Regions from separate parts of the Cobetia sp. BL01 genome, predicted to be linked through region 2. Evidence: riboswitches for the same ligand, from Rfam matches in the RefSeq annotation. Region 2 holds a riboswitch; the other holds the start of a gene.
What was found. Region 2 has a riboswitch for thiamine pyrophosphate ahead of thiC (phosphomethylpyrimidine synthase ThiC). Riboswitches for the same ligand answer to the same signal wherever they lie in the genome.
Positions count from the first base shown of each region.

Region 1: another riboswitch for thiamine pyrophosphate. It lies ahead of ACZYGA_RS13810 (ABC transporter ATP-binding protein); the one in region 2 lies ahead of thiC (phosphomethylpyrimidine synthase ThiC).

Region 1 covers NZ_JBVBEE010000008.1:66,542-81,361, reverse strand. Annotated here, with positions in the region: gene ACZYGA_RS13860 (VOC family protein) at 1-373, opposite strand, end outside; gene ACZYGA_RS13855 (DMT family transporter) at 490-1,389, shown strand; gene ACZYGA_RS13850 (monovalent cation:proton antiporter-2 (CPA2) family protein) at 1,482-3,236, opposite strand; gene ACZYGA_RS13845 (GrxA family glutaredoxin) at 3,511-3,777, opposite strand; gene ACZYGA_RS13840 (YeiH family protein) at 3,956-5,008, opposite strand; gene ACZYGA_RS13835 (LysR substrate-binding domain-containing protein) at 5,177-6,085, shown strand; gene ACZYGA_RS13830 (alpha/beta fold hydrolase) at 6,234-7,070, shown strand; gene ACZYGA_RS13825 (MFS transporter) at 7,112-8,362, shown strand; gene ACZYGA_RS13820 (ABC transporter substrate-binding protein) at 8,479-9,666, opposite strand; gene ACZYGA_RS13815 (ABC transporter permease) at 9,732-10,499, opposite strand; gene ACZYGA_RS13810 (ABC transporter ATP-binding protein) at 10,496-11,248, opposite strand; TPP riboswitch at 11,310-11,423, opposite strand; gene ACZYGA_RS13805 (protein kinase family protein) at 11,549-12,508, shown strand; gene ACZYGA_RS13800 (potassium/proton antiporter) at 12,630-14,339, shown strand; gene ACZYGA_RS13795 (GGDEF domain-containing protein) at 14,538-14,820, shown strand, end outside.
Region 2 covers NZ_JBVBEE010000001.1:572,722-587,541, reverse strand. Annotated here, with positions in the region: gene ACZYGA_RS02520 (hypothetical protein) at 443-841, shown strand; gene ACZYGA_RS02515 (diguanylate cyclase) at 1,055-3,475, shown strand; gene ACZYGA_RS02510 (dienelactone hydrolase family protein) at 3,541-4,407, shown strand; gene pncB (nicotinate phosphoribosyltransferase) at 4,515-5,699, opposite strand; gene ACZYGA_RS02500 (DUF4190 domain-containing protein) at 5,832-6,188, opposite strand; gene ACZYGA_RS02495 (GNAT family N-acetyltransferase) at 6,290-7,579, shown strand; gene ACZYGA_RS02490 (nuclease-related domain-containing protein) at 7,785-9,122, shown strand; gene ACZYGA_RS02485 (phasin family protein) at 9,405-9,773, shown strand; gene ACZYGA_RS02480 (peptidylprolyl isomerase) at 9,974-10,252, shown strand; gene thiC (phosphomethylpyrimidine synthase ThiC) at 10,383-12,392, opposite strand; TPP riboswitch at 12,519-12,659, opposite strand; gene tenA (thiaminase II) at 12,850-13,509, opposite strand; TPP riboswitch at 13,653-13,791, opposite strand; gene ACZYGA_RS02465 (TIGR04282 family arsenosugar biosynthesis glycosyltransferase) at 13,944-14,636, opposite strand; gene ACZYGA_RS02460 (hypothetical protein) at 14,680-14,820, opposite strand, start outside.

The DNA of each region.
Region 1 (14,820 bases), on a different contig from region 2:
GCGCCAGCAGGTTCTGTCCCTTGCAGTCGTCACGGTGACTCTGGCTGATGAGCGTCTTCAGCAGGTCTCGGTGAAGGGGAGGCAGGCTATTGGCCTGAAGTTCGGCCAGCATGACAGCCGAGCCGCCATCCGGCGGCAGCAGCAGATCCACCAGTAGGCCACGGTCGGCCATGGCGTACTGCTTCACGCGTCGATAGCCCTGATGATAGAGGCTGGGACGCAGTTTCTCGCTGCGAAATGGCCCCTGATCCAGTGTCACGAACATCAGATATTCGGGCCTGATGCCATCCGGCCAGATGTCCAGCGCTCCGATATCCGGATGGCGGTGAACGAAGTCCAGCCATAGCTGTTGTAGAAATTCCTCGCGTTGCATGAAGCCTCCTTGACGGGATATCGGCACCCTGTGCTGGAGCGATTATAGGTACCTGCCAGATAAGGCCATTCAACGACATTGTCCTTTTTTTCTGACCGACTGTTCGGAGTGTGAAAATGCCAGTGCTGGTGGCGTATTGCGTGGTTCTCATGGTGTGGTCAACCACACCGCTGGCGATTTCATGGAGTGCTTCCGGATGGCTGCCGGCCTGGTCTGCCATGGGGAGAATGTTAATTGCCGCATGTATCGGTTACCCATTGTTACGCATGCTCGGGCTGAAAATGGATTTCGGTCGCGTGGCAATTCGCAGCTACGTGGCGGCTGCACTGGGGATATGGGGTGGGATGTACTTCGCCTATATTGCTGCCGGTTGGTTACCAAGCGGTATCATGTCGTTACTTTTCGGCTTAGCTCCTCTGCTATCAGGACTTTACGCGCGCTGGTGGTTGAAAAGTGCGCCTCTTGACAAGCTGCAATGGTTAGGTTTCGCATTGGCATTGGGCGGACTGGCCATCGCCGTCTCGGACTCGCTGGCGCTACCACCGGGCAGCTGGAAGGGGGTGGTGACCATGTTGCTGGCGGTCAACTGCTTTGCCGCTTCCGGCGTATTGGTCCAGCGAGAGCGAGCAGGGCTTCATCCGCTGGTGCAGACCGAGGGCGCGCTGCTCGTCTCGCTTCCGCTCTATCTTCTCGCGGCCCTGCTGGTCGATGGTGTGCCGCAGGCATGGCCGACACAGCGCCCGCTGGGGGCGATCGTCTACCTGGGTATCTTCGGCTCGTTGATCGGGTATCTGTGCTATTACTTCGTGCTGGCACGCCTGTCCGCCAGTACCGTGGCATTGGCCACCCTGATCACGCCGATATTCGCCATGAGTCTCGGCGCTGCCCTGAATGGCGAGATAGTCTCCAGCCGCGTGCTGGCGGGGGCGCTCTTCATCGTCGTGGGCCTGTGTGCCTATCTCTTCGGGCCGCAGTGGCGCGCTCGCCTGCGCGGGGGAGCCGTGACTCGCAGCTGAATGGCACGCCAGTGGATGCCAGAACCGAAAACGCCGCCCCTAGAGGGCGGCGTTTTCGGTTCTGGAGCGACAGCAGCTGGCGAGAGTGGATATCAGCCCTTGGTCTGGAACAGGCGCTTGAGCTCTTCCATGGCGCTCTTGGCGCTGGTGACCAGCGCCTCGGGGTCATGGCGGTTCTCGAAATCGCTCTTGAGCATGGTGTCATCCATCTCACGGAAGGCGCGGACCACTTCGGCGGCACGTGCGCTTGGATAGCCCATGGCAACCAGCAGTTCGTTGCCCATTTCCAGGCTGCTGGCGTAGGTCTCGCGGATCACGTGTTCCACGCCCAGCTCCATCAGCTCCCAGGCATGGTGGCGATTGCGGGCCCGCACGAACAGCTTGAGATGCGGGAACTGTTGTCGAACGGTACGCACGATCTGGGTGGTCATCCTGGCGTCATCGACCGCCACCAGCATGATCTGTGCGTGCTCGGCGCCAGCCGCTCGCAGCAGCTCCGATCGGCTGGCGTCGGCGTAGAAGATGCGCGAGCCGAACTGACGCACGAACTCGACCTGGGTGATGTTGGGGTCGAGGGCGGTGAAGTTGATGCCCTGGGTCTTGAGAATGCGCGCGCTCATCTGACCGAAACGTCCGAAACCGGCAATCAGTACCGGCGGGGCTTCCTGACCGAAGTCTTCATCGTAGGGGCGCTTGGCTTCGCGCGCGGCACCGAACTTGCGCGCATAGCGATACAGGAAGGGCGTGGCGGCCATGGACAGCGTCACGGCGCTGATGACCAGACTGGTAAGCGTCTGATCGAAGATGCCGGCGGCCATGCCGGCGGTCAGCAACACGAAGTCGAATTCTCCGCCCTGAGCCAGTACGGCGGCCAGTGGCAGTGCCTCGGCAAGCTTCAGGCGTGCGACGCGGCCCACCAGCGTGATGACCAGCACCTTGCCGACCATCAGCGCCAGTGTCAGGCCCAGCACCGTCAGCGGGCGCTCCATGACCAGCGAGACGTCCACCGACATCCCGACCGCCATGAAGAACAGCCCCAGCAGCAGGCCCTTGAAGGGGTCGATGTTGGCTTCGAGTTCGTGGCGATAGACGGTATCCGCCAGCAGCACCCCGGCGAGGAAGGCCCCCAGTGCCATGGAAAGCCCGACCCATTCCATCAGCAGGGCAGTACTGATCACCACGAACAGTGCCGCGGCAGTGAAGATCTCGTGGATCTCGCTGCGTGCCACCATCTTCAACAGGCGCGGAACGACGAAGCGGCCAACGATGATGACCGCCGCCACCATGCCGATGCCCTTGGCGACACCGGCCCAGCCGGAGCCGGTGGAAGCGTCGAAGTTGTCGGCGAACAGCGGCAGCAGCGCCAGCAGCGGAATCACGGCCAGGTCCTGGAACAGCAGGATGGCGAAGGTTGACTGGCCATGGGGTGTCGCCAGTTGTTGATTCTCGCTGAGTACCTGAAGCGCAAAGGCGGTAGAGGACAGCGCCAGAATCAGGCCCAGCAAGGCGGCGGCCGGCAGTTCAAGGCCCAGCCATAACCCGACGGGCGTCAGCAGCGCTCCGCATAGCAGCATCTGTGCGCTGCCAAGCCCGGCAAGCTTGAGGCGCATGTCCCACAGGCGCTTGGGTTCGAGTTCCAGTCCGATCATGAACAGCAGCATGACCACGCCGAACTCCGCGAAGTGCAGCACCTCGGTCGGTTCCGAGATGAAGCCGATCAATGACGGCCCCAGCAGCACCCCGATCGCCAGATACCCCAGGATGGACCCCAGCCCCAGGCGCTGAAAGAGCGGCACGGCAACCACGGCGCAGCCCAGCAGCACGGCGCCTTCCATCAACATGTTCATGTTTGCTTCCTTGTCCAGCTACGTGCGGAGAAAGGCGAATTGTCGCCGCAGCTTGCGAGCGCCGCAAGCGCTCCGCTGCGCACTTTCCCGTTGCCGTGAGTGGCTGCCCTGAGGGAGGCACGAGTCAAGGCACTGGCGAGAGGTGGGAAGCTGGCCCCTTGATTGACGGCGCTCGTGGCAGGGGCATCAGCTGAGCAACTGGCATGCCGGCTGCAAAAAAAGCCCCCGCCATGGGCGAGGGCTTTTCAGGATCAGACAGAAGTCGAGGCGATGATCAGGCCTGCGGCATCAGTGCCTCGTCCTGAACGTACTGGTTGAACTCGGTGAAGCCACCGATGTGGGTCTGATCGACGAAGATCTGCGGCACGGTTTCCACCGGCTTGCCGATGGTCTTTTCCATGTCGGCCTTGGTGATGCCCTCGGCGTGGATGTCGATGTAACGGAAATCGAAATCATCGCGCTTGGCGGTAAGTTCTTCCGCGAGTTCCTTGGCGCGGACGCAGAACGGGCAACCCGGACGACCGAAGATGACTGCCAGCATGAGATTCTCCTTGGAGGGTACGTGATACTCGTCAAGCCCACCGTGACGTGATGTTCGTGGGCTTCCGGCAGAACCGGTGAGTCAATGGATGGATGCCATTGTGCTTGAGCCTCACCGGGTTTGCCAATTGAGCGGCACTAATTGGGTGATTGCGACACTCAATCATTGCCGGCGTGTATCACCTCATCAACAGCAGGTTGGCCCCGAAGCCGCCGACCATGAGCAGCGCGAACAGGATCAGTGCCAGCAGGAAGGGCTTCATGCCCAGTGAGCGCAGACGATCCATGCGTGTCTCGACCCCGAGTCCCGCCATCGCCATGGTCAGGGCGACGCTCCCCAGCACGGACAGGTTGGCGTGCAGGGCGGCAGGAATCTCGCCGGTGCTGTTGATCCCGGCCATGACGATGAAACCGAGGGCGAACCAGGGAATGGTCATGCTGCCGCCGGCATCGCGGTCATCCCCCTCGCTGCGGCTGCGCATGGCCCACAGCTTGGGCAGCAGGAGCAGGAAGGGGACCAGCATCATCACGCGCATCAGCTTGACGATCAGGGCATTGGCCAGGGCGTCCGGACCTACCGCCTCACCTGCCGCCACGACCTGCGCGACCTCGTGAATGGTCGAGCCGATGTAGATGCCGAACAGCCCCTCATGCATGCCGGTCAGCGGGTAGAGCAAGGGGTAGGCCAGCATGGCCAGCGAGCCGAACAGTACCACCGTGGCCACGGCCATGGCGGTGGCTGCCGGGCGTGCCTTGATCATGGATTCCGTCGCCAGCACGGCCGCGGCGCCGCAGATGGCAGAGCCGGCACTGGTCAGCAAGGCGGTATCGCGATCCAGACCGAGCCAGCGCGTGCCCAAGAAATAGCCGCAGCTCAACACGGCGGCGATGACGATGACATCCAGCACGACCACGCTCCACCCCAGGCCGAGAATCTGCTGCAAGGTGATCGACAGTCCGAACAGGATGATGCCGAGTCGCAGCAGCTTCTTGGTCGCGACATGCAGCCCTGGTGCCAGTGCCCGGGCATGGCGGCTGGTGACGGGCAGGTTGCCGACCACGATGCCGCACAGCAGCGCGAAGACCAGCGGACTGACGCCGGTCGCGGCGAGGGTCGGAATGGCGTGCAGCCCCAGCCCCGCCAGTGTCAGCCCGCCGCACAGCGCGAGTCCCGGCACCATTCGGCGCAGCCGTTCCGTGACAGGGGGGGCAGTCAGCGTCTGTGCGTCCATTGGCTTTCTCCTTGATAGGCGTGTCGGGTCAGGTCTTGTCGTGTGAAGGTCTTGAGTGCATGTGAGGGCGTTGCATGCTTAGTGCTTCTGGTTTGATGAATAGTTTATGCAGGAATATCATTGGACAGTTAGTCGATTATTCCTTTACCACTTACCGGAAAAACCGATATGCAGATCCATATCACCCTGCGCCAATTACAGGTCTTCGTCGCCGTGACTCGCCAGGGCTCGGTCAGTGGTGCCGCCCGAGAGATAGGGCTTTCGCAATCGGCGGCGAGCCAGGCGCTTTCAGAGCTGGAGCGCCACCTTGACGTCGCGCTGTTCGAGCGGCTCGGGCGCCGGTTGGCCCTCAATGCCAATGGGCGTCGTCTGCTGGCGCGTGCCGAACAGCTGCTGGAACAGACCCATGCACTGGAGCTGGAGGCCCGTGAGCCCGGGCTGGAGGAGGGGTTCCTGCGAGGCGAGCTGGAAATCGCCGCCAGCGCGACCATCGGGACCTGGCTGTTGCCCGGCCTGGCAGGGGCCTTCATGCGTGAAAATCCCGGGACCGAGCTCAACCTGCGCCTGCGCAATACCCATCAGGTGGTGGAGGCGGTGCTCAACTACGATGCCGAGCTGGGGCTGATCGAAGGGGATTGTCACGCGCCACGCCTGATGAGCCAGACCTGGCGTGAGGATGAACTGGTAGTGGTGGCGCCGCCGTGCCACCCGCTGGCGATACGTGCAACGGCACTCGATGACGAGGATCTGGCCAATGCCGACTGGATTCTGCGCGAGGGAGGGTCGGGCACGCGGGCGGTCTTCGAACGTGCACTGCACGGGCGAATCGAGCGCCTCAAGGTGCGCATGGAGCTGGGTCAGCATGAGGCCATCAAGCAGGCTGTGTTTGCCGGCCTCGGGCTGGGCTGCCTTTCACGCCTGTCTGTGGATGCGGAGCTGTCACGTGGGGAGCTGGTCGTGCTGGAGACGCCCCAGCTCAACCTCAAGCGGCATTTTTCCATGCTCTGGCATCCGGAGCGCTATCGAAGCCCCCTGTGGCAGGCGGTCAAGGTCTATCTGGAAGCCAGTCCGCGGTGAGCCGCGCGGCGGCTTGATAGTCTGCTAACATGAGCGTTTTCTGACACTCGGCCACGAGGTTGCCGCTTCGCACTGGCGCGTGCCATCGCGGGCGATGCGTGAGGGTCGGGAGCGTCTGAGGGTCTGTCTAGCGTCCATGGAGATGATGATGAGCACTGCGACAAGCACGACGGTCGAGCTTTTCTACAACGAGAGTGATGCCCGTGAAGCCGCACAGGGCAATGAGGCGGGTGAGCAGGATGCGACGCCGCTGGTGATTCTGCATGGTCTGTTCGGGAGCGCGGACAACTGGCGCTCGCATATCAAGTTCTGGTCGCAGTCGCGTCGCGTCATCGCGGTGGATCTGCGCAATCATGGTCGCAGCCCGCATGTGGCGGGCATGAGCTACCCGGAGCAGGCCGCTGACGTGATCGCTCTGCTCGATCAGCTCGATATCCCCACCTGTGATCTCATGGGGCACTCCATGGGGGGCAAGGTGGCCATGCAGGTCGCACTGCAGGCACCTGAACGACTGCGCAGTCTCGTGGTGGCCGATATCGCGCCCATCGCCTACGGACACGGGCACGATGAGATATTCGCTGCCTTCGAGGCCGTGCGTGAGGCGCGTCCTGCCTCGCGCAAGGACGCTGACAACGTGATGGCACGCCATGTGGAAACGCCGGCTATCCGTCAGTTCCTCGCCACCAACCTGGTGCGCGATGAGGACGGCAGTATGGGCTGGCGAGTCGGGCTCGATCACATCGCGGCGGGTTACCCCCAGATCGTCGAGGCGCCTCAGGCACACGGCGAGGTGGAACTGCCGGCCCTGCTGCTGTGGGGCGAACGTTCCAATTACGTGCAAGCCGACGGGCTCCAGGCAATGCGTGAGCGCTTCCCGCGACTGGAAGATGCCTCGCTGGATGCCGGCCACTGGCTGCATGCCGAGCGAGCAAGCGAGTTCCAGCAGGCCGTCGAGACGTTTCTTGAACGCGTCGCACGCGCTTGAGCGGCTCACGTCATGCGCCTGCGCCGTTGGCGGCGCCCCGCGTGCCTGACGAAGACGGCACGATACCGGTGACGCGTCACGAGCGTCTGGTGATCGCGCTGGTCACGCTGCTGCAGTTCGCCGTCATCATGGGCTTCACCATGGTGATGGCACTGGGGCCGGATTTCGCGCAGTCGCTGGGCATTCCGCTGGACCACCTGGGCTACATCGTCGGCAGCTACCCGCTGGCGGCGGCGGTGGGTACCTTGCTGTGGACGCGGCATGCGGATCGTTTCGATCGTCGCTGGGCCGTGCTGGGCTTTCTGTTCGGTGCCGCGCTGTGTCATCTGATCGCGAGCTTCGCCACCGGATTCGAGACGCTGCTGGCCGCGCGCATGCTGGGCGGGCTGTTCGGTGGGCCGGCGGCGGCCACGGCACTGGCCATCGTGATCGATGTCGTGCCGGGAATCCGGCGTGGACGCGCCATGGGGATGGTGATGGGGGCCTTCTCGGTGGCCTCGGTGCTGGGGCTGCCCTTCGCGCTGTGGTTGTCCGAAGGCTTTGGCTGGCAGGCGCCGTTCCGGGCCGTTGCGCTGCTGGCGTTGCTGGTCTGCGGGTTGCTGGCCTGGGTGCTGCCGCCGATCCGGGGGCATCTGGACAATCCTCGCAGTCGCGCCGGTACCTCCATCGCCACCATTCTCGCGCAGCCGAATCACCGGCTCGGGCTGGCGCTGATCGCCACCGCGATGTTCAGCAACTTCCTGGTGATTCCCAATCTCTCCAGCTATCTGCTGTTCAATCTCGATCTGCCTCGCGAGGATCTCGGCGGGCTCTACATGATCGGAGGCGGACTGTCGCTGGTGGGCATGCAGCTGACCGGGCGGCTGTGTGATCGCTTCGGCAGTGTCTGGCCCGGCACCATCACCTGTCTGCTGACGGCGCTGGTGGGTTGGGCCTTCCTGCTTCATTCGCCCGGGCCGTCGCTGGTGTGGGTGGGGTTTGGTGCCTACATGCTGTTCTCCTCGGCGCGGCGGGTGGCGCAGAACACGCTCAACAGCTTCATTCCTGCCGAGCACGAGCGGGCCGCCTTCACCAGCACCCAGAGTGCCGTTCAGCATCTGAGTTCTGCCGCGGGCAGTTATCTCGGGGCGGCGCTGCTGGTCAGCTCGCCGGGTGGCGCCCTTGAGGGCATGCCACTGCTCGTGGCGGTGCTGGTGGTCGCGCTGGTGATCCAGCCTGTGCTGATGGGGTGGTTGGCGCGGCGTCTGGCCAGGCGGGCGTCAGCCGGCAGTCCGGTGGATGGCAGGCGCTGACAGGAAGGTCTCGGGAGGCAAGGGGCGGGGGCATCTTCGCGTCATCTGGCGGAAAGCAAACGACGCCCTGTCGGGAAACCGGCAGGGCGTCGTCGTGTCTGTCATCGGCCGTCTATTCAGGGCGCGTTGACGTCGATGGCCAGGTGGTCGAGTGACTGGCGCTGCTTGATCATGCCGCGCTCGTACAGGAAGTTCTCGAAGTCACGGTAGCGGCCGGCATCCAGTGCGGCCGGACGCAGGGCGAAGCGCGGCAAGGTGGCATACCAGGCTTTCTTGTTGAGCGCGGTATCGAGTGCCGGGTCGGACTCGCGGAACAGCTTCCAGCCCTTGTCAGGGTGGTTGATTATCCAGGCGGTGGCTTCACCGACGGCGGACAGGAAGGCGGCGTACTGCTCGTGCTTGCGAGAATAGCTGTCGCTGTTGGCGACGAAGATCAGTTCGTCATAGGTCGGCACGCCTTCTTCCTCGATGTAGAAGGCGCGGCCCTTGACGCCTTCCTGTGCCATCTGGGCGAGTTCGAAGTTGCGGAATGCCCCGGTGACGGCATCGACCTTGCGGGTCAGCAGTGACGGCGTCAGCGAGAAGTTGACGTTGGTCAGGGTGATGTCATCCAGTGTCAGGCCGCTGTTCTGGAGCATGGTGGACAGCAGGACTTCCTCCACGCCACCGACGGAATAGCCGACGCGCTTGCCCTTGAGGTCGGCCATCGACTGGATGTCACTGTCAGCCCGTACCACCACCACGTTGAGCGGGGTGGCCACCAGCGTGCCGATGCGCACCAGCGGCAGCCCTTGATCCACCTGCAGGTGCAGCTGGGGCTGATAGCTGATGGCGATGTCGACACGCTCCGCCGCGGCAAGCTTTGGGGGGACGCTGGGGTCTGCCGGAGCGATCAGCTCGACGTCCAGACCATGTTGCTTGAACAGGCCCAGTTCCTGAGCCAGCACCAGCGGCCCGTGGCCGGGATTGGTGTACCAGTCGAGCATGACCTTGAGGTGCGTGAGGGGCTTGGCATCGGTGGCGGCCGCTTGCGGGTCCTGCACATCGCCAGCGGCGGGGCGGGTCTGTTGCTCGGTCTCGGCAGCCTGCTTGGCAGAAGCGTCTGGCTCGAGGGTGGCACCGTCCTGCCCGGTCTGGGTGACCGCTGCCGCTGCACTGTCACTGGCGGTCGGGGCCTGGGGCTCGGCGCTGGCGCCAGTCTCGGCTGACAGGGCGAAGGTGCTCAGGCTGAGGGTTGTCAGCAGTGTCGCGAAGAGGCAGGACAGCTTGCTGGAACGGCGGATCGCCGATGGCGAGAATGGCATGGCGGTATTCCTTGTGGTGTCAAGAATGTGAGACCGTCAGGGCATCGCCTGACAGCCGGAAGCGCTCAGTTCAAACGGGTCAGGCGATCCCGATGCCAGGGCATCAGGCGACGCAGCAGGGCATCCAGCGTGAAATACAGCAGCAGCGAAAAGGCGACCAGCACCAGCAGGGCGGCGAACATCAGGTCGATTTCCATGCGGGCATTGGCATTGAGCATCAGATAGCCGAGGCCCTGACTTGCGCCGGCCCACTCACCGATGACGGCCCCGATGGGGGCGGCTGTCGCTGCCATGCGCACGCCGGAGGCCAATGCCGGCAGCGCGGCGGGCAGTTGGACATGCAGCAGCAGTCGCCACGGGCTGGCACCCAGGGTATGGGCGAGATCCAGCCAGCCCTGAGGGGTCTGGCGCAGGCCGTCGTAGCCGGTGGAGGCCACGGGGAAATAGATGATCAGCGTGGCCATCACGACCTTGGAGAGCATGTCATAGCCCAGCCACAGCACCAGCAGTGGAGCGATCGCGAACAGCGGGATCACCTGGCTGATCAGCAGCAATGGCAGCAGGGTGCGCCGCAGACGGGGGATGAACGCCAGTGCCAGCGCGGTGCTCAGTCCGAGAAGGACCCCCAGTACCAGCCCGCCAAGAATCTCGGCGAAGGTGATGCCGGCGTGGTGTGCCAGCATCGGAGCCTGACGGACCAGCACCTCCGCGACTGCCAGTGGCGCTGGCAGGATGTAGGGCGGCACGGCCGTGGTGATGATCACCAGTTGCCAGAGTCCCAGCAGGACGGCGGCGCTGATGGCGAGATGACGCAGGGCATGCAGGCGTTTCATTGCGTCTCCTCGCCGTCGCGCAGGCGTGTGATCAATTCGGACTGGGCCTGCTGCAGGGCGGGCAGGTCCAGCGGCACCGGGCGAGGCGGCGAGAGCCCCGGCAAGCGGTCGAGCACTGCCCCCTGCTGGCTGTCGCGGCCCGGACGCAGCACTAGCAGTTGGTCGGCCAGGCGCAACGCCTCGAGCGGGTCATGCGTGACCATCAGCACGGTGCGTCCGTCCAGCAGCCGGCTGGCGAGATCATGCAGTTCGAGTCGCGTGATGGCGTCCACTGCGGAGAAGGGTTCATCCATCATCACCACCGGAGCCTGCTGATAGAGCGTTCGCGCCAATGCAACGCGTTGGCGTTGCCCGCCGGAGAGGGAGTCTGGCCAGGCCTGCTCGCGCCCCTCCAGACCCACCGCTGCCAGCAGTTCGCGGGCCCGCTCGGTATCGCGGGGGCGACGATGGAGGTCATCTCCCAGACACAGATTGTCCAGCACCCGGCGCCAGGGCAGCAGCAGGTCCTGCTGCGCCATCCAGGCGACGCGACCCGCCAGTGGCTTGCCGTCATCGGTGGTGAGTTCCAGCGTGTGATGGTCGGGCATCTCGAGGCCGGCCAGCAGGCGCAGCAGTGAGCTCTTGCCACAGCCCGAGCGGCCCAGCAGGGCCGTCCAGCTTCCGGCATCCAGACGCGCCGACAGATCACGAAACAGCGTATGGCTGGCGTAATCGATGCGAGCGTTGTTGAGGGAGAGTCCCAGCGACACAGTGTCATCCGTGGTCAGGCGGCATGCCGAGGGGAGGAAGCACGCAGGGCGCCTGACGCTTGGGCAGGTGACCGGAATTCCCTCCGCCGGTATCAACCGGATCAGGTTCCAGGGGTTGCCATGCGACGTGACGCATCGGCTCTCAGCCCACTTTCGGGCACCCCCATCCAGGCCGACAGTGTACCGTCACCTGCCCGCCGGTTGCATCCCTGCCATCGTCGGGGTGGCTGTCGTGTGGCTATGCTGCATGGCCCGGTGTTGGGTATGCTATCGAGGTATCGCAGCCTCAAGGAGATCAACATGCCTGATACCCCGGATCTCTCGACCTGCTCCAGCGGTTATCCCGTGCCACCGCGGCGACCCGTGATGCCAGACGCGACATCCGTGCCCAATGGCTGGCCGGAGGATGCGCTGACTCGCCGTCTTTCCACCTATCTGGGGCATGCGCTGGAGCCGCTGGCACTTGCCTGGCCGGATAGTGCCAACTGGTTGTGGCGACAGCGTGGCGGCACCCCCGGCCTGATCAAGCTGGCGCGGACCGGCCCGGATCACGACCCCTTCTGGCGAGCGATGCGCGGTGTCTTCGGCGCCGATCGCTGGGCGCAACCTGAGGCCCTGACACGGCTGGCGGGCGCGTTGCCGGCGCGTTTGCCCATCCCTCCGCTGCCGCTGACCTATCTGGGACGTCTCGATGGCGCGCCCGTCTGGCATCTGCCGTGGTCCAGCGGTCAGCCCAGTGATCTCAGTGACACCTTCTGTGAGTTGCTGGGAGATCAGGTCGGGCGGCTGCATCAGGACACCGTGTCCGGCTTTGGTCAGCCCCTTGCCCAGCCCATGCCGTTGCTGCATTGGAATGCCCGCGTGACGCGTTTTCTCGCGCGCCATCCCCTGTCCCACGAGCTGGGGGACCTGCCATCACGCACCTTCTCGCATCCCGCTCGCGCCGTCTGGAGTCTGCCGGACCTGCGCGCGGACCAATATCTGTGCGCCGCCACCGGCTGGGTATGGAGCGACTGGGAGGCACTGGTGTGGGCTCCGATCGAGTTCGACTGGGCACTGATCGAGTTGTTGCTGGAGACGCCGAGTCAGCGTGAGGCCTTCCTCGCCGGTTATTCGCGTCATGGGCGCATGGTCGATATCGACGGTCAGCGTGAGCTGTGCCGAGCCCTGTTGTGGGCGATGGAAGCCTTCGGTCCGACCCGCTACGCCGAGCTGGCGGCAGCCCCGGCCTGGGTGTCGCCGAGAAGCCTGACATGTTGATCGCAAGTCCATGAATATTTGAGAAATTTCTCTGCAGCCTCGTCGCTGACATGGAATACTGTCTCTGGGCCGTCGCAGACGTGATTCGAGACTTGGTGCCGGGAATGGCGGGGGAGCACACGTGGTAGAGAATCTGAACTATTACTTCTTGCTGGCGGGCATGCTCATCGCCTTGAGCGTGCTGGCAAGTCGGGTCTCGGCTCGTCTCGGCATGCCCCTGCTGTTGCTGTTCCTGGGACTCGGCATGCTGGCGGGGGAGGATGGCGTGCTCGGCATCCAGTTCGATGATGCCTCTACCGCGTACCTGATCGGCAATCTGGCGTTGGCACTCATTCTGCTCGATGGCGGTCTGCGCACCCGTCTCTCGACCTTCCGCGCGGGTCTCAAGCCGGCATTGGTGCTGGCGACCGTCGGGGTCTTCATGACCAGCGGGCTGGTGGGGCTGCTGGCCATGTGGCTGTTTGACCTCACCCTGATCGAAGGCCTGCTGGTCGGGGCCATCGTCGGCTCTACCGACGCCGCGGCGGTCTTCTCGCTACTGGGCGGGCAGGGGGTGCACCTCAACGAGCGGGTCGGGGCGACGCTGGAGATCGAGTCCGGTACCAACGACCCGATGGCCATCTTCCTCACCATCACTCTGGCCGAGATACTGACCGGACAGCTGTCGGGGGTCGCCGCCGGACTCATGAGCTTCGCGCTGCAGTTCGGGGTCGGCGCGGGCATGGGGATCGCCGGTGGCTGGTTGATCGCCCGTCTGATGCGCTATCTGGATCTGGCGCCCGGCCTCTATTCCCTGCTGGCGCTGGCGCTGGGCCTGAGTCTGTTCGCGACGACCAATGAGCTCGGTGGCAGTGGCTTCCTGGCCATCTATCTGTGTGGCCTGATGATCGGCAATCATCCGGGGCGCCACCTCGAACACATCCTGCCGGTGCATGACGGACTGGCCCACCTGTCCCAGATCGTGCTGTTCCTGATGCTGGGTCTGCTGGTCTCACCCTCCACGATGCTGCAGTTCGCGCTGCCGGCCGCCATTCTGAGTGTGGCGCTGATCCTGTTCGTGCGCCCCCTGGCCGTGATCCTGTGTCTCAAGCCTTTCTTCCGCTTCCGCTGGCGAGAGCTGTGGTTCATCAGCTGGGTCGGGTTGAGGGGGGCGGTGCCGATCGTGCTGGCGATCTTCCCGGTGATCACCGGGGTCGAGAATGCCGGCGTCTACTTCAATGTCGCCTTCTTCGTGGTGATCATCTCGCTGCTGGTGCAGGGCTCGTCGCTGGCTCCCATGGCGCGCAAGCTCAGGGTGGTGGTGCCGCCGGGCGCACAGCCCAGCCGCCGCAATCTGCTGGGCATCATGCCCGTCAACGATTACGAGATGCTGGTCTACCGGGTCGACAACACGGCGCTGGAAGGCGTGGCATTGCGCATGCTGCGCTTCCCCTCCGGGGCCAAGGTCGGGGCACTGTTCCGCAACAAGGTGCTGATCCATCCCAAGGGCAGCACCTGTCTGCATCAGAAGGACGTGCTGTGCGTCGTCGGTCGCTCCTGTGATGTGCCAAGCCTCAATCGCATGTTCAATGGCGAGAGTCTGCAGCATGAACAGCGCGCCTTCTTCGGCACCTTCACCCTGGAAGGGGATGCCAACATGCAGGATATCGCCGATGTCTACGGACTGACGCTCTCTCAGGGCGAGCAGCACCTGACCATCGCCGAGTTCATCACCCGCAGAGTCGGCGGGGTGCCGGTGGTCGGGGATGATGTCGACTGGCATGGCATTCACTGGGTGGTGAATGAGGTCGAGGGCAATCGCATCACCAAGGTGGGGCTGCGCCTGCATTGACGCGGTTCTTTGCGTCGTGGCCCGGTTCTGCCTGTCGTGACGCCAGGCTGGCTCGGCGCTTGGTGGCGGGTTTATGCATTGCGTGTAATGTGCTGATCTCCTTTCGACTGAGGGATGACGTACCCTTGGCTCGTCAGGCCTTTACCCGCCTGGTCTGGCTGGCCACGAATGGTGGTCAGCAGCCAAGGAGATAGTCTCATGGGCAGTCCACATCCACACCTTGCGCGCTGGCTGTTGCGATTCGAGGATTTCCCACCAGGCCTCACCGAGGACGAGAAGACCTTCCACGCCACCTTCAATGTGGTGTATGTGCTCGCGATAGCGAGTCACCTGCTGTATGCCGGTCTGATGCTCTGGCTGGGAGAGATGGGCATTCTGGCGCTGGATCTGGGCATGCTGGTGGTGGACCTTGTCTGTCTGCAGCTGCATCGCGCGCGCCGAGAGGTACTGGCCGCCAACCTGCTGGCATTGGGTACCTGTG
Region 2 (14,820 bases):
CCACTCTTTGAACCTCCCAGTCATGGGAGGTTTTTTTTCGCCTGAATCTCGAGATGAGGGCTTGCCTCGCGATGCTCGTCCTCCAGGCATTCGTGTCTTCGTTTGGCATCATTCGCGTGAGGCATGAGAGACAGAGATTACAAAGATGGCGACACTCTCTGAAGTTGGTCGGCATAACGTGCGGTGAAAAGTGCCGAATGGCAGGCAATGTGCCGCTTTCTTGTGGGTGGTGTCGGTGTGATTAGCGAAACTATGAACATGTGTTACACTTTGCTCTTGACATGCGCCGTGTACGTCGCTCGTGAGCGCGGGTGGCATGTCAGATCATGCAGGCACGCTTTCGTCCTGCGAATGTTCATGTACTGGGGCAATGCAGGGAAGGTATTGCCACACTGCCGCTGTTCTCGGCAGATCTCTTGACTTCCAAAGCAGGCTGTCTCAGATGCACGATGCCATTCGCGAAGCCCACGAACTGATCGGTGCGACGCTGCGCGACCCCGGGACACAACGTCAGGGACGCGTGGTCGGCATGGATCTCGGGCGTGAGCAGCCGGCCATCTATGTTCTCTGGCAGGAGAGTGCCGCCGCAGAGCGCATTGACATGACGCCGGATGACTTTCGTTCATTGCTGGAGCACTCCCGCGCCCGTGGTGGTGAGCGGCAGGAAACTGCCACGCGACGTCACGCTACCGGCGCGGCGCAGAGGCGAGCCAAGGCGCCCTCTGCAGCGAGCCGAGTGCGCAAGGATGTCGCCCGCGATGGCGCCCCGCATGACACGGTCAGCGAGCCGGATACTCTGCAGGCTGATGCCATGGTCGGTGCACGTACCGCACAAGGCTAGCACCTTCCGCTCTGACCCCTTCACGCCCGACCCGGACTCTGTTCCGGGTCGGGCGTTTTCGTGCTGCCCATCGAGATTGTCAGTCCGGAGGCGGTATGGGCCTGCCTGCCCTTGACGCTGACGTGCCCTCCAGCGTTGGTGTGACGCGCTGGTCTTGCGCGGGGTGATGACGCACTCTGAGGGGCGACGTCTGACCCAAAGGGGAGTCTCACATTGCTGGAATCGTTCTCAGATGCCCGCCTGCTGCACCATTACCATGCCGTCGCAGGGGATGTCCTGTTCATGTTGAGCGCGGACGGCCAGCGCTTCCTTACCCTGAATCCTGCAGTGGAGCGTCTGCTCGGGTATGGCGAGCGCGACTTCCTCAAGCATCCCGAACTGTGGTTCTCCCTGATCGTGGCGGCAGATCGTCAGCGAGTCAGAGACTTCCGGGCCTCCGGTGCTCCTGCCGGGTCGATGACCTATCGCATCAGGGATCGCAGTGGACACGGCGTGCTGGTGGAGGAAACACTCTGGCGCTCCGGCGCGAATCACCCGGTCTGCGGTCGAGTCGTCGATATCTCCCTACGAGAACAGGCACTTGCCCACGAGCGGCAGCAGCTTCAGGCTTATCGCATGATGCTGATGCGCAGCAGAGACCCCATGGCCATGCTGGAGGTGAGAGGGTCCTCCCTGTACCTGCATGAGGCGAATCCGGCATGGCACCTCTACCATGACGCCGCCATGGCACATGCGGGACAGACCCTGGAGCGGGTGTATCACTCCCACGTCATGCATTGTCTGGAAGGAGCCGGGACCTTGCAGTGTGACGTCAGCCTGAGCTTGCCACGTGGCGATTGTCGTCTTTCCGTCCAGCTGGTGAATCTGGGTCGGACGCAGCAAGGAGACTCGCCTCGAGTCGCCGTGATGGTGCGTGACATCAGCGCGACTCATCACCGGTTGGAGCAGGCGGTCAATCAACGTCAGCGGTTGATGACTCAGCTCAATGACACCCCGGGGGTGCGCTATTGTGCGCGAGGCCCCTGGCCACTGGAGGAGCTGCAATCCATTTCCTCCGGCGTCGAGATGCTGGCGGGCCTGTCGCGGGACCTGCTGCTGGCCAGCCCGCGAATCTGGCAGTCACGCATCTGCGAGGATGACCTGGCGGAATGTCAGGCACGCTTTCAGGAGGCCGTCGACTCGCGCAGTGCCAGCGTCAGCCTGCGTTACTCCTTCCGCCATGTGGATGGCCGCCAATGCTATCTGCAGGATGACATGCACCTCTACTATGCGGCCGGAGGCGCCGTCAGAGAGGTGTTGGGGCAACTGAGTGACATCAGTGAAAGCGAGGCTCACCGACGCCAGCTGGAGTATCTGATACAGCAGATGCCGGGCATGGTGTTTCAATGCCGGCTCAGCCGGGAGGATGAGTTCACCTATACCTATCTATCGCCGGTCGCCCATCAACTGCTGGGAGAGGAAGTTGACGCGACACTTGAGGATGCCTCGCGCTTCCTGTCGCATCTCAATGACCAGGAGCGGCAAAGACTGCTTGAATCGGCACGCGCCAGTGCCGAAACCCAGTCGCCCTGGGAGCCGGATATCTACTATGAGCATCCAGATGGGGAAACCCGGCGGCTGGCCTGCGTGGCCTTGCCCCAACCGATGGACCCCATCGATGGCAGCGTGACATGGAATGGTTACTGTGACGACATCACGGCGCGCCATCACATCGAGCGGGCGCTGCGTCAGAGCGAGGAGCGCTATCGATTCATTCTCGATTCCGTCAGCGACATGGTCAGCATTGAAGGCAGTGACGGGATCTGTCAGTACATCAGTCCATCCGTCGAGAGGCTTTGCGGGTTTGGCGTGAATGACATCGAGGGCAGCGAGATCAAGCTGCTGATTCATCCGGATGACAGAGACCGCGTCGCCAGGAAGGTCCATCGTTCCGCCTGTCTTGGAGAGGTCTTTCGTGTCGACTTCCGAATTCTCCACAAGCAGGGCCATACGCTGTGGTTCGAATCCATCTCCACGCCCTCGATGGACCCCAAGACCGGCCGCTATCTCCGGATTCTGTCGGTCTCGCGCAATATCAATGAACGCAAGCTGATCGAACAGCGGCGCGAGCATGAAGCCATGACGGACGCGATGACCGGTGCCATGACCCGCAGCTGCTTCCTCTCCATGCTGGATACGTTGCTGGTATCCGCCTCGCGGGACCAGATTGCCCTGGTCCTGTTCGATGTGGATCACTTCAAGCGGGTCAATGACAGCTTCGGTCATGCCGCCGGGGACCAGTTGTTGAGTGGGTTGGGCGGCATCTGTCAGCAGCAATTGCGGCGCAATGACTATTTCGGGCGATTGGGGGGCGAGGAATTCGGCATCTTGCTGGCTGATGCCGGGGTCGCCACCGCTGTCGGCATGGCAGAGCGTCTGCGTCAGAAGATTGCCGGCATGACCTTCGCGTTCATGCAGCAGGAGCTGCTGTGTACCGTGAGTCTCGGCGTCGCCACGCCGATGCCCGGGGAGAGCCGTGACGACTTCCTGCATCGTGCTGACATGGCGCTTTACAGTGCCAAGCGGAGTGGTCGTAACCGGGTGGTAGTGGCATCAAGCTCGGTGAGCGAGGACAATCGGGAGGAAGGGATGTGACCGCGACACGACAGTGGGCACGTTCCATCATTCTGTACTCTGTCAATCTGCACAAGGAGTGGGCGATGCGTATGTTACGTGGCTGGTGCGCCGGAAGTCTGTTGTTTGCACAATCGGTGCTGTCCGCGGGGCAGGCATTGGCGGCCGATGATGGCAACCTCGTCGACCGTCTCGAAGGGCCGCAGGTCGTCACCGAGGTCGTGACCTATCGTGCCAATGGTGAGGAGCATGTCGGGCTGATCGCGCGTGATGCCAAGGCCAAGGGACGTCGTCCCGGCATACTGCTGGTCCATGAGTGGTGGGGGCTCAACAGTTATGCTCGCAAGCGCGCGGAGCAGCTGGCGGGGCTCGGCTATGTCGTGATGGCGGTAGACATGTACGGTGAAGGCCGCACGGCGGAGCATCCCGAGGATGCCAAGGCCTTCTCGTCGGCGGTGATGAGTGACTGGCCGAAGGCCGAATCCAGCTTCAATTCGGCGCTGGCGGTGCTGCGTTCTCGCCCCGAGGTGGATGGTGACCGCCTTGCGGCCATCGGCTATTGCTTCGGGGGAGGTGTCGTGTTGAACATGGCGCTTTCCGGCGCTCCGCTCAAGGCTGTCGTCAGCTTCCACGGCAGCCCTGGAATCGCCGTCGAGAATCCCGAGCCCTTCGCCGGACGCGTCGTGATCCAGAATGGCGAGGCGGATTCTCTGGTATCGCAGCAAGGATTGGACACGCTGCTGTCTACCTTTGAATCCCTCGGTACGCGGACGACCCTGATCCAGTATCCGGGGGCGAAGCATGCGTTCACCAATCCGGAGTCGGATGCCAAGGCCGCCAGGTACGACCTCCCGCTCGGCTATGATGCGTCGGCGGATGCTGCCTCCTGGCAGGTCATGCTCAATCTGTTCAATGGCGTGTTCAAGTCACCGAAGACCCAGCCGCAGACGTGAGCAGGTTGTCGTGACGCCGAATGCGTGACCTACATGAAGAAGCCCGTTCAGGCATCATCCTGAACGGGCTTCTTCATTGCGGGGTGACGGTGTCAGGGGCGAGCGTGTCAGTCTGCCGTCTGATCCAGCTCCTTGAGCGAGAGCACCTGATGCGCGAGACGGATCATGTCCGGATCACCCGTATGCTTGCTGGACACATCCGACAGCTTGATCACCGGCACCCAATCCTGACCCTCGGGCCGGGCTTCCGTCATCTTGATGACCATGTTCATCGGCTGGGGGCCGACGTCATTGGTGAAATTGGTGCCGATCCCGAACGACATGCCGATACGACCGGCACAGTAGCGCACGATACGGTCAACCTTGTCGGTATCCAGACCATCCGAGAAGATGATCGTCTTGGTCTTGGGATCAATGCCCAGCGACTCATAGTGGCGGATGGTCGCTTCGGCAAACTCGATGGGATCACCGCTGTCGTGCCGTACCCCATCAAACAGCTTGGCGAACTTCTTGTCGAAGCTTCTGAAGAAGGCACGACTGGTAAAGGTATCCGAGAGAGCGATCCCCAGATCACCCCGGTAGACCTTCACCCAGTTTTCCAGCGCCAGGATGTTGGCCATCTTGAATCCGAAGCGCGCTGCATGAAACATGAACCACTCGTGAGCATGCGTCCCGATGGGCTTGGTGCCATGACGCTGGGCCATGTGGACATTGCTGGTGCCGATGAAACAGCCACGGCCCTGTTCCTTGAGGGCGGCCACTACCTGATCATGGACCGCATAGGAATGGCGACGACGCGTCCCGAACTCGGCGACACGTACCCCCAGACGCTTGTAGTGCTCGATCTTGGTCAGCGTACTGTCACGCACGCTCTTGTCGCTGTCACGCTGATCGCCACCAAGGCGGTACCAGAGCTCACTGATCATCGCCATCAGCGGGACTTCCCACAGGATGGTGCGGTACCAGTAGCCCTCGATATGGACCTCAAGCTCCTCACCCGACTGGGTGATGGTGATTTCCGCGGGATCGAAGCGAAAGCCGGCAAGAAAGTCACGATAGGTGGGGTCGAGGAAGGGGCACTGTTGCTCCAGAAACTCCTTTTCCTCAGCACTCAGCGCCAGGCGTGCCATGTCATCCACGGCCGCGCGCAGTGCTTCGCCGAATCCCGGGGGGAAGGCATGCTGGCCCCGGTTGATGAAGGCGTAACGGGTGCGTGCGTAGGGAAACAGTTTCACCACCGCGTTCTGCATGGTGAACTTGTAGAAATCATTATCGAGAATCGAGTGCAGCATCGAGGCTCGCTCAGGTATGAGGCGGCTCACAGGAGCCGGAATCGCTGGCGGGAGCACACCAGGTGCTCAAGGCGGCAGGGTGTCCCGCTGGCATGAAAATCGGGGGGCAGGCTGAAGGAGGGTCGTCCTGCGTCAGCTGCTGAACGCCATGATACCGAACATGGTGAGCATCATGCCGCCGAACATCAGCAGACCCGCCAATGACAACGCGATGAGCAGGTAGCCCAGTATGAGGCCGGCCAGCGCCCAGCTATCGCCGGCATCACCGCGCTGGCGGATCTGTCGGCGGGCGAGATGACCGCAGACGATGCCACCCAATGCCGCGGGTGCCAGCAGACAGCCCAGCACGCTCAGGGCAAAGGAGGCCAGTGCCATGGCATTGGTCTCGGCGCGGGTTTCCTGCGCAGAGGGAGTGGCGGGACGCTCGGTAGCCGTCGCCGTATCGCGCGTGGGCTCAGGCTTGTCGGCGGGAGGCGATGTATCAGTCATGGCAGTCTCATTGTCTTGCATCATGGCGACACACTAGCATGTCCTGGGGCAGGCGGCATATCGGCCGGGCGGCAGGGTGGGCATCTTCAGAGGAGAGCAGGGTGAGCGAGCACCGGGAAGCAGGGCATCAGGAGAGTGATGCGTCGCGAAGGCAGATCGGGACTGAGGCCACTGACAGACGTGGCGCGAACTGGCAGCTGGACGTGCTCTCGTCGATCAGCGCTGTCACGCCCGCAGAATGGGATGCGCTGGCGGGAAAAGAGTATCCCTTTCTGCAACATGCCTATCTTCGTGCACTGGAAGACAGCGGCGCGGCCTGCGCGTCTACGGGCTGGTACCCGGCGCACTTGCTGGTGCGTGACGAGTCAGGACGGCTTGTCGCCGGCTTGCTGCGCTATCTCAAGCTGCACTCGCGGGGCGAGTATGTCTTTGATCAGCAATGGGCCGAGGCGCTGGAGCAGGCCGGTGGGCGTTATTATCCCAAGCAGCTGTCGGCAGTTCCCTTCACGCCGAGCGCTGGTCCGCGGCTGGTCCTGGCCTCATCGGAGGCGGGAGGCCCTTCCCGCCGAGCGCTGCTTGCCTGGTTGTGGCCCAGGCTTCAGGCCGGCGTGGCACCCGCCGTCGACGCAGGCGGGCCCTTGCGACGCTTTGAGCACAGTGGCTTTCATCTGTTGTTCGCGGATCTCGACGAGTGCCGCGACTGGCAAGCCGTCAGTCCGCAGCTGATGCTGCGTGGTGGCATGCAGTATCACTGGCAGTCGCGAGGTGAGCGAGACTTCGATGAGTGGCTGGGCAGTCTGCGCTCCAAGCGACGCAAGGAGATCCGCCGCGAGCGCCGCAAGGTGCTCGAGCAGGGCATCACCCTCGCGCGTCTCAGCGGTGAAGCCATCGGTGAGAGCGATCTCGAAGCATTCCATCGCTGTTACTGCATGACCTATCTGGAGCGCGGACAACGGCCCTACCTGACACTGGCGTTCTTTCAGCGCTTAAGGCGCAGCATGCCCGAGCAGCTGCTGCTGGTGCAGGCGCGTGATGAACATGGCGATCCTGTGGCGGCTGCGTTGTGCCTTGTCGGTGCCGATTGCCTCTATGGGCGCTGGTGGGGCAGTGAAGTGCAGGCGGACTGCCTGCATTTCGAGGTCTGCTATTACCAGGGGCTGGAGTTCTGCCTTGAGCGGGGACTGACGCGCTTTGATCCGGGCACACAGGGTGAGCACAAGATCAGCCGCGGCTTCTCGGCCTATGACACCTGGTCATTGCACTGGCTGGTACATCCCGGACTGCAGTCAGCCGTGGCTGACGCGCTTGAGGAGGAAGCGCGCTGGTTGAGCGGGGCGCGACGCCAGGTGGAGGCGATGCTGCCCTATCATCAGCAGCCTGATCTATCCTGAAGGTCTGTCCTGAAGCGCTATTCTTAAGGTCTGTCCTGAAGCGCTATCCTCAAGATCTGCCCGGTACCCGTTTCTCCCCTGCTTGTTCCCCCTGGCTGGATGCCCAGACAGGTAGCAGGTAGCAGGTAGCAGGTAGCAGGTAGCAGAGATGGCACTGCGATGACTACACTGAAAACATCTTAATGTTCTAAATTTAGAGGCTCCCATGCTGCTCAAGGATTGTGACTCCAGGGAGTATGACGTTCTGGTACTTGAGGTGTTGGCGCAGAATGCCACCTTGAGCACCCAAGAGCGCCAGCAGGTTCTGAGGATGCTGCGAGGCGTTCGAGCGCATCAGGAGCGTCGTCGCTCGCTCGCCCGATTCCTGAACACCCTGTTCGAGTCGCGCGATGACTGGGTCGTGCTGCATGACCTGCGCCTGGAAGGGGATGAGGGCGTGATCGAGCTGGATCACGTGTTGATCAATCGCCTCATGCAATTCTGGGTACTGGATGCGTCCTGCTTTGATCTCCCGCTGACGATCTCGCCATTTGGCGAGCTGAGCGCGCACCAGGGCCCCTCTGTCGAGCAAGGCGCTTCCGTCGGGCAGGGCTCATTGGAAGATACCGGGGAGGTCGTTCAGAGCGGTGATGAGTTGCGGTTGACGCCATCACCGCTGCTGGCACTCAAGGAACAGCAGCAGTGCTTTCGCCGCTGGCTGGAGAGCTCAGGTCTCCTGCCTTCCAGACTCGGGATGGTGCTGCAGCCACAATTGACGCATCGGTTGGTCATTGCCGCCGAGGAACAGGTCAGCCGGCCTCCCGAAGATATTCTGGACAGTCGAGCGCTGGTGGACCTGCGCGGGTTGTCCGAAGAATGCCTCAATCTCGGGAGCGGGGCGGCCTCCGTCGCCCGCATGCGTGATTTCACCCACCGGATCGACCCGCGTCGTCTGAGGCGTCTCGGTCGTGCCATCCTGGCGCAGCATGGCCCATCACGGGTCGACTGGGCGTCGCGACTCGGCTTGTCAGAACATGCCACCATGGCCATCCATCCCGATGAGCAGACGGCCTACGCCTGGGTACCACCCCAGGACCCATCCGCTTCCCCCTCGGTGGCCCCCGTGCGTGATGACGCCATCCCTTCTTCAAGCGGGGATGACGCTCCTCAGGTCACGCCTCGTGAGGAGGGGCCAACACCTCCCGAGACTCGCCGGGCCACTCCTCCAAAGGCCACCTCATCCTCTTTCCAGACACTGATGTCCGGCATGGTGCAGACCATGCCCTCGTCCACGTGCCACGGCTTGCAGGCTCAGGACTGGCAGCCTTCAGTTTCTGACGTGAGGCTGCAGGGCGTGTCCTCCGCTGGCGCGAAAGCCTCTGACGTGTCGCACGGCCATCGTGGCATGGCGTCTGGCCATGATGAGATGCAATACCTGCAGCCACGTTGTGATGAGTGTCGTCGCTGGTTGTCCAAGGCCAGTGTGGCGTTATGTCGTAGCGAGGGTCAGCGCGAATTGCTGGGTGACAGGATGTTGTGCCAGCGATGCCGTGCGAGCGACTGAAATCTTCATGTCATTCAGGGGCTTGACGTCTCTAGGCGAGAGGGCAGTCAGCCCGGCAGCAGACTCGCAGGGCAAGGTGGTTGATCAATATTGCGCTCCTGATGTTGCAGTGCAGCAAGAGGTGGCTTATGCTGCACTGCAGCGAGGATGGAACCTGTCGAGAATGCTGGCTTGCAGTGAGATCTCGACCTCATGGCTCACAAGCTTGGTTCAGTCCTGGTAGCCAACGGAGCAAAGCTCCGCTTCATTTTCCGTGTGATGCCAAACCCTGGAGGGTGCCCCATGTTCAACACCAATCTTGAGAAGACCACTCAGCAGTTCGACGACATGTTCTTCGCTCCGCTGCGTGCTTTCAGCGCCCTGAGCCTCGATTACAGCGAGAAGCTGGTCAGCGCTCAGATGGATCTGACCAAGTCCTACGTTGACACCTCCATGGCGCAGGCGCGTTCCATGCTCGAGATCAAGGACAGCGAAGGCCTGAAGAACTTCGTCAAGGAACAGCAGGAGACGGTCAAGTCTCTGGGCGAGAAGCTTCAGAACGACACCCAGAAGGTGGTCGAGCTGAACCAGGAATACGCCAAGAAAGGTCAGGAACTGGCAGAGAACAATGCCAAGTCCGCCTCCGAGGCCATGCAGAAAGTCGCCAAGTAAGCGACTGCTGCTGACGCTCTCAGGCGAGCGTCTACAACGCCCATCCGGTCTTCCGGGTGGGCGTTCGCGCGTCTGAGGCATCGCTGGGGAGGTGGGGAGGCGCGCGACGCTAGCGGCGAGCGCTGCCTTGGGCCACAATGTGCTGCCACGCCGCCGGTGATTGCCGGCGGCATTTATTCGATCAGTGACAGGTGATAGACATGGCACAGGCCACAGCGCGTCATATTCTCGTTTCCAGCGAAGAACAGTGTGCAGCTCTCAAGACCGAAATCGAGAACGGCCGCGATTTCGCTGATGCCGCTCGCGAGCACTCCTCCTGCCCGTCCGGTCGCAGTGGCGGTGACCTGGGCGCCTTCGGCCCGGGCATGATGGTCAAGGAATTCGACGAAGTCGTGTTCAGCGCACCGATCAACACCGTGCAGGGCCCGGTGAAGACCCAGTTCGGTTATCACCTGCTGGAAGTCACCAGCCGCACGTGATCTCTGGATCACGCTCATGACACGTCATGAGTGGTTGGCAGCAAGCCATTGAAAACGCCCCGACCAGTGATGGTCGGGGCGTTTTTCGTGCGGCTCAGCACGTCAGCCTTTCGTGCGCCAATCCCTCTACCTATACCTCCTGATAGAGCTGGCTGCCTTCGCGCTTGAACTTGTCAGCCTGCTCCTGCATGCCGGCCATCACGCTGTCGGCGTCACCGGTCAGGCCGTGTTCGTTGGCGTAGTCGCGGACTTCCTGGGTGATCTTCATCGAGCAGAACTTCGGCCCGCACATGGAGCAGAAGTGGGCGACCTTGGCCGAATCCTTGGGCAGCGTCTCGTCGTGGAAGCTGCGCGCGGTGTCCGGGTCAAGGCCCAGATTGAACTGGTCTTCCCAGCGGAACTCGAAGCGTGCCTTGGAGAGTGCATTGTCACGACGTTGCGCGCCCGGATGCCCCTTGGCCAGGTCCGCGGCATGCGCGGCGATCTTGTAGGTGATGATGCCAGTCTTGACGTCGTCCTTGTTGGGCAGTCCCAGGTGCTCCTTGGGGGTCACGTAGCAGAGCATGGCGCAGCCGAACCAGCCGATCATCGCGGCACCGATGCCGGAGGTGATGTGGTCGTAGCCCGGGGCGATGTCGGTGGTCAGCGGGCCGAGGGTGTAGAAGGGCGCCTCGTCGCACTCGCTGAGCTGCTTGTCCATGTTCTCCTTGATCAGGTGCATCGGCACGTGACCCGGACCTTCGATCATGACCTGGACATCGTGCTGCCAGGCGATCTTCGTCAGCTCGCCGAGCGTCTCGAGCTCGCCGAACTGGGCGGCGTCATTGGCATCGGCCACCGAGCCCGGGCGCAGGCCATCGCCCAGTGACAGGCTGATGTCGTAGGCCTTGCAGATCTCGCAGATGTCCTCGAAGTGGCGATAGAGGAAGCTTTCCTCGTGATGCGCCAGACACCACTTGGCCATGATGGAGCCACCGCGCGAGACGATGCCGGTCACGCGGCTGGCGGTCAGCGGCACATAGCGCAGCAGGACGCCGGCGTGGATGGTGAAGTAGTCGACGCCTTGCTCGGCCTGCTCGATCAGCGTGTCGCGGAAGATCTCCCAATCAAGATTCTCGGCCACGCCATCGACCTTCTCCAGCGCCTGATAGATCGGCACCGTGCCGATGGGCACGGGAGAATTGCGCAGAATCCATTCACGGGTCTCGTGGATGTTGGCGCCGGTCGAGAGGTCCATGACGGTGTCGGAACCCCAGCGGATCGCCCAGGTCATCTTGTCGACCTCCTCCTCGATGGAGGAGGTGACCGCCGAGTTGCCCAGGTTGCCGTTGACCTTCACCAGGAAGTTGCGGCCGATGATCATCGGCTCGCTTTCCGGGTGATTGATGTTGGCGGGAATGATGGCGCGGCCACGCGCGACTTCCTCACGCACGAATTCGGCGGTGATCTCGTCGGGCAGGTTGGCGCCGAAGCTGTGACCCGGGTGCTGGTGGCCCAGAATGCTCTCGACGGAGTCGCTGCCCTGATATTCCTCACGCAGCGCGATACGACGCTGATTCTCGCGAATCGCGATGTACTCCATCTCCGGCGTGATGATGCCCTGGCGCGCATAGTGCAGCTGGGTGACATTCTTGCCCGGCAGGGCACGACGCGGGCGGTGGTCCAGCTCGAAACGCAGGGACGACAGGCGCAGGTCGGCCTGGCGCACGCGACCATATTCGCTGCTCAGCTGATTGAGCTGTTCGGTATCGCCGCGCTCCTCGATCCACTTCTCGCGCAGTGGCGCCAGCCCGCGACGAATGTCGATCTCGACCGCCGGGTCGGTGTAGGGACCGGAGGTATCGTAGACGACGATCGGCGGATTCTCTTCCAGACTGTTGGAGGTCTGGGTCGGCGAGCAGCCGATCTCGCGCATGGGCACGCGGATGTCCGGGCGAGAGCCTTCGATGTAGATCTTGCGCGAGCCGCTCAGCGGCGCGATGGCGGCGGCGTCGACGCGGGCTTCACTGGCGAGATGGCGACTGCCATCCTTGCGACCAGCACGTGCGCGCGCCTTCGGCGCAGCCTCAGGCTGGGGGGCGAGCGACGGTTCTGCGGCGTTGGTGGCTTGCGGATCTTGAGTCGTGGGGGTAGTGCTCATGCAGGTCTCCTCAAAGGGCGACGTCACGGCAGACGTCATCATGGGAAGACCGTGCGCAGGGAGAGGATGGCCATCGCCGACTCCTTGCCAACAGGTGGCCCGGGAGCGAGGCGGCCGCGGGCAGCGGCTGACCATCAGCTTGATTCCTACGCCGGTCCTAACCGGTTCAGGTTCCACGGGACCCCTTGCTGGCAGCCTCGCCCATTTGGCGGCGAGGTGATGCATGCAGGATCTCAGCCGGTTCCACCGGCACCCCGTCAAGCGTGCTCAGAGTTCAATGCGGGCATGACCTGTGCTGAGCGTAGTGTTGGCCCAGATCATCGTGCTCGCATTCAGGCTCTGATGGCCTGTGGTGTGTCTGAATGATTGGCGAGAGGACCACGTCCCCAGGCCGATGAAAATCGGTGTGTCTTCCGTTCGCGCTGGTGCGGCCTGTCAGGCGACGGCCTGCCACGGATCAGTCGCGATCAAGGCCCATCTGCCAGAAGTCGATCTCGAGACGTGTCGCATCGCGGAAGACATCCACCAGTTCGCCCAGCCGGCGCTCCGAGACCTCCGAGAGCCGAGCGTCCAGCCATTCACGTTCGGCGTCCACCGCTTCCTTGAAGTCATCGCTGGAGTACATCGCGATCCAGTCCGCGTACGGATTGTCCTCGATCTCGGTGGTGTCCTGATCCAGCAGCCACTCGGCGATCTCGCCGTAGCCGATCAGGCAAGGCGCGAGCGCCACGTGCAGATCGAGCAGGTCGCCGCGCTGGCCGCAATCCAGTACGTAACGGGTATAGGCCAGGGTGGCACGCGATTCCGGCAGCTCACTCAGGTCATCCTCGCTGATGCCCCACTCGCTGCAGTAGCCGATATGCAGATCGAGCTCGGTATTGAGGATGGTGTCGAGACTGGCCGTGGCCTGACGCAGCTCCGCGAGGGTGCGGCTCTTGTAGGCGGCCAGCGCCCAGGCGCGCGCGAAGTGGATCAGGAACAGGTAGTCCTGCTGCAGGTAATGGCGGAAGGACTCCTCTGGCAGACGACCTTCCCCGAGCTGGCGAACGAAGTCATGCTCGAGATAGTCGCGCCATTCCTCGGCGCAGGCACTGGTCAGGTCTGAAAAGCTGGGCATCGACGCATCCCTCGGTGAGCGTGCTGCCAATCCGTGATGGAGTGGCAAAGGTCTGGCTCGAGCGTGGTCAGGTCCGGCAATCTGCAGGGAAAAAGCGGGGGGAGGTGCGGCGTTCACCTGGAAGAGGTGAAGATGATGTGCGGCAACACTTCGCGCTTGATCCCTACGCCGGTACTAACCGGATCAGGTTCGGCGGGATCGTCATTCACGCACCTCGATGCAAGGCCTCGAACAGTGCGAATGACATCTCAGCCGGTCTTACCGGCACCCCGTCAAGCTGTGACTCAGACGTCACGATATCTCGAGTGTAACAGTCCTGCGGTGCAGGAAAAGCCTCTGCCGCCCTAAAACCCATGCGACTTTGGGAGGCCTTCTGCGATGCTGAAAGGGCTTCCTGCGATGCGGGAAGCGTGTCATGCGCTGCAGGAAAGATGTCATGCAGGCTGACAGGAGGAGAGGTTCGCCATCAGGGCTGGGAAGTGTCGCCTCAGGCGCACCAGATCGTGAGGCTCATCGACATCCCAGCTGACAGGCAGGCAACCGACGCTTCTGCCTGCCTGAGCCAGCAGTGCAAGAGTCTCCCGGCTCACGTCGGCATGGCTCCAGTGATCCAGCTGGAAGGCCGCCGGGCAGGCTGCTTTCAGGCCAATCAATCCGTATCCCCCGTCTTCGCTGGGCTGCAGCACCGCCTCATGGTCATGCAGGCACCGCGCCGCCTCGCGCAGACGTTGACTGTCCAATGCGGGCAGGTCAGAGCCCATCAGCAGCACGGGGCCTGCGGGCAGGTGGCGCAGCATGGCCTGATGCATGCGCTCCCCAAGCCCACCCTGTGGCTGTGCCTCGAGCGTGATCCGCCTGCCATGTGCCGCCATGCTCTCTGCACGCCACTGATCCTCAAGTTCCGTCAGCAGGGCTGCCAGCTCAGGTTGCTGCCGAGCGTGCTCGGGGGAGGGAGTCAGCATCACGACCACCTTGCCGAGGCGTGAGGCGCAGGCCTGCTGAACGATTCTGCGCAGCATGCGCGAGTAGAGGCGTGCCGCCCCCTCGGGACCGAGGGCAGGGATCAGCCGCGTCTTGCATTGTCCGGCCAGTGGCAGGCGGCCGAAGATGATGAGCGTCGGGCGCATGTCATACGCGGCCGTGTCGGTTTCCCTGCCAGCAAGCGAGGCTTCAGGCATGAGGCAAGCCACGCTGTTCGCAGGCCTGAGCGGCGGCACCATATCCATAGAGGCGCGCCAGACGGACAGGAGATACGCCACCCCAGGCTGCCAGGCGCAGCCCCCACATCTTGAGGATGGTGCGACAGACGCC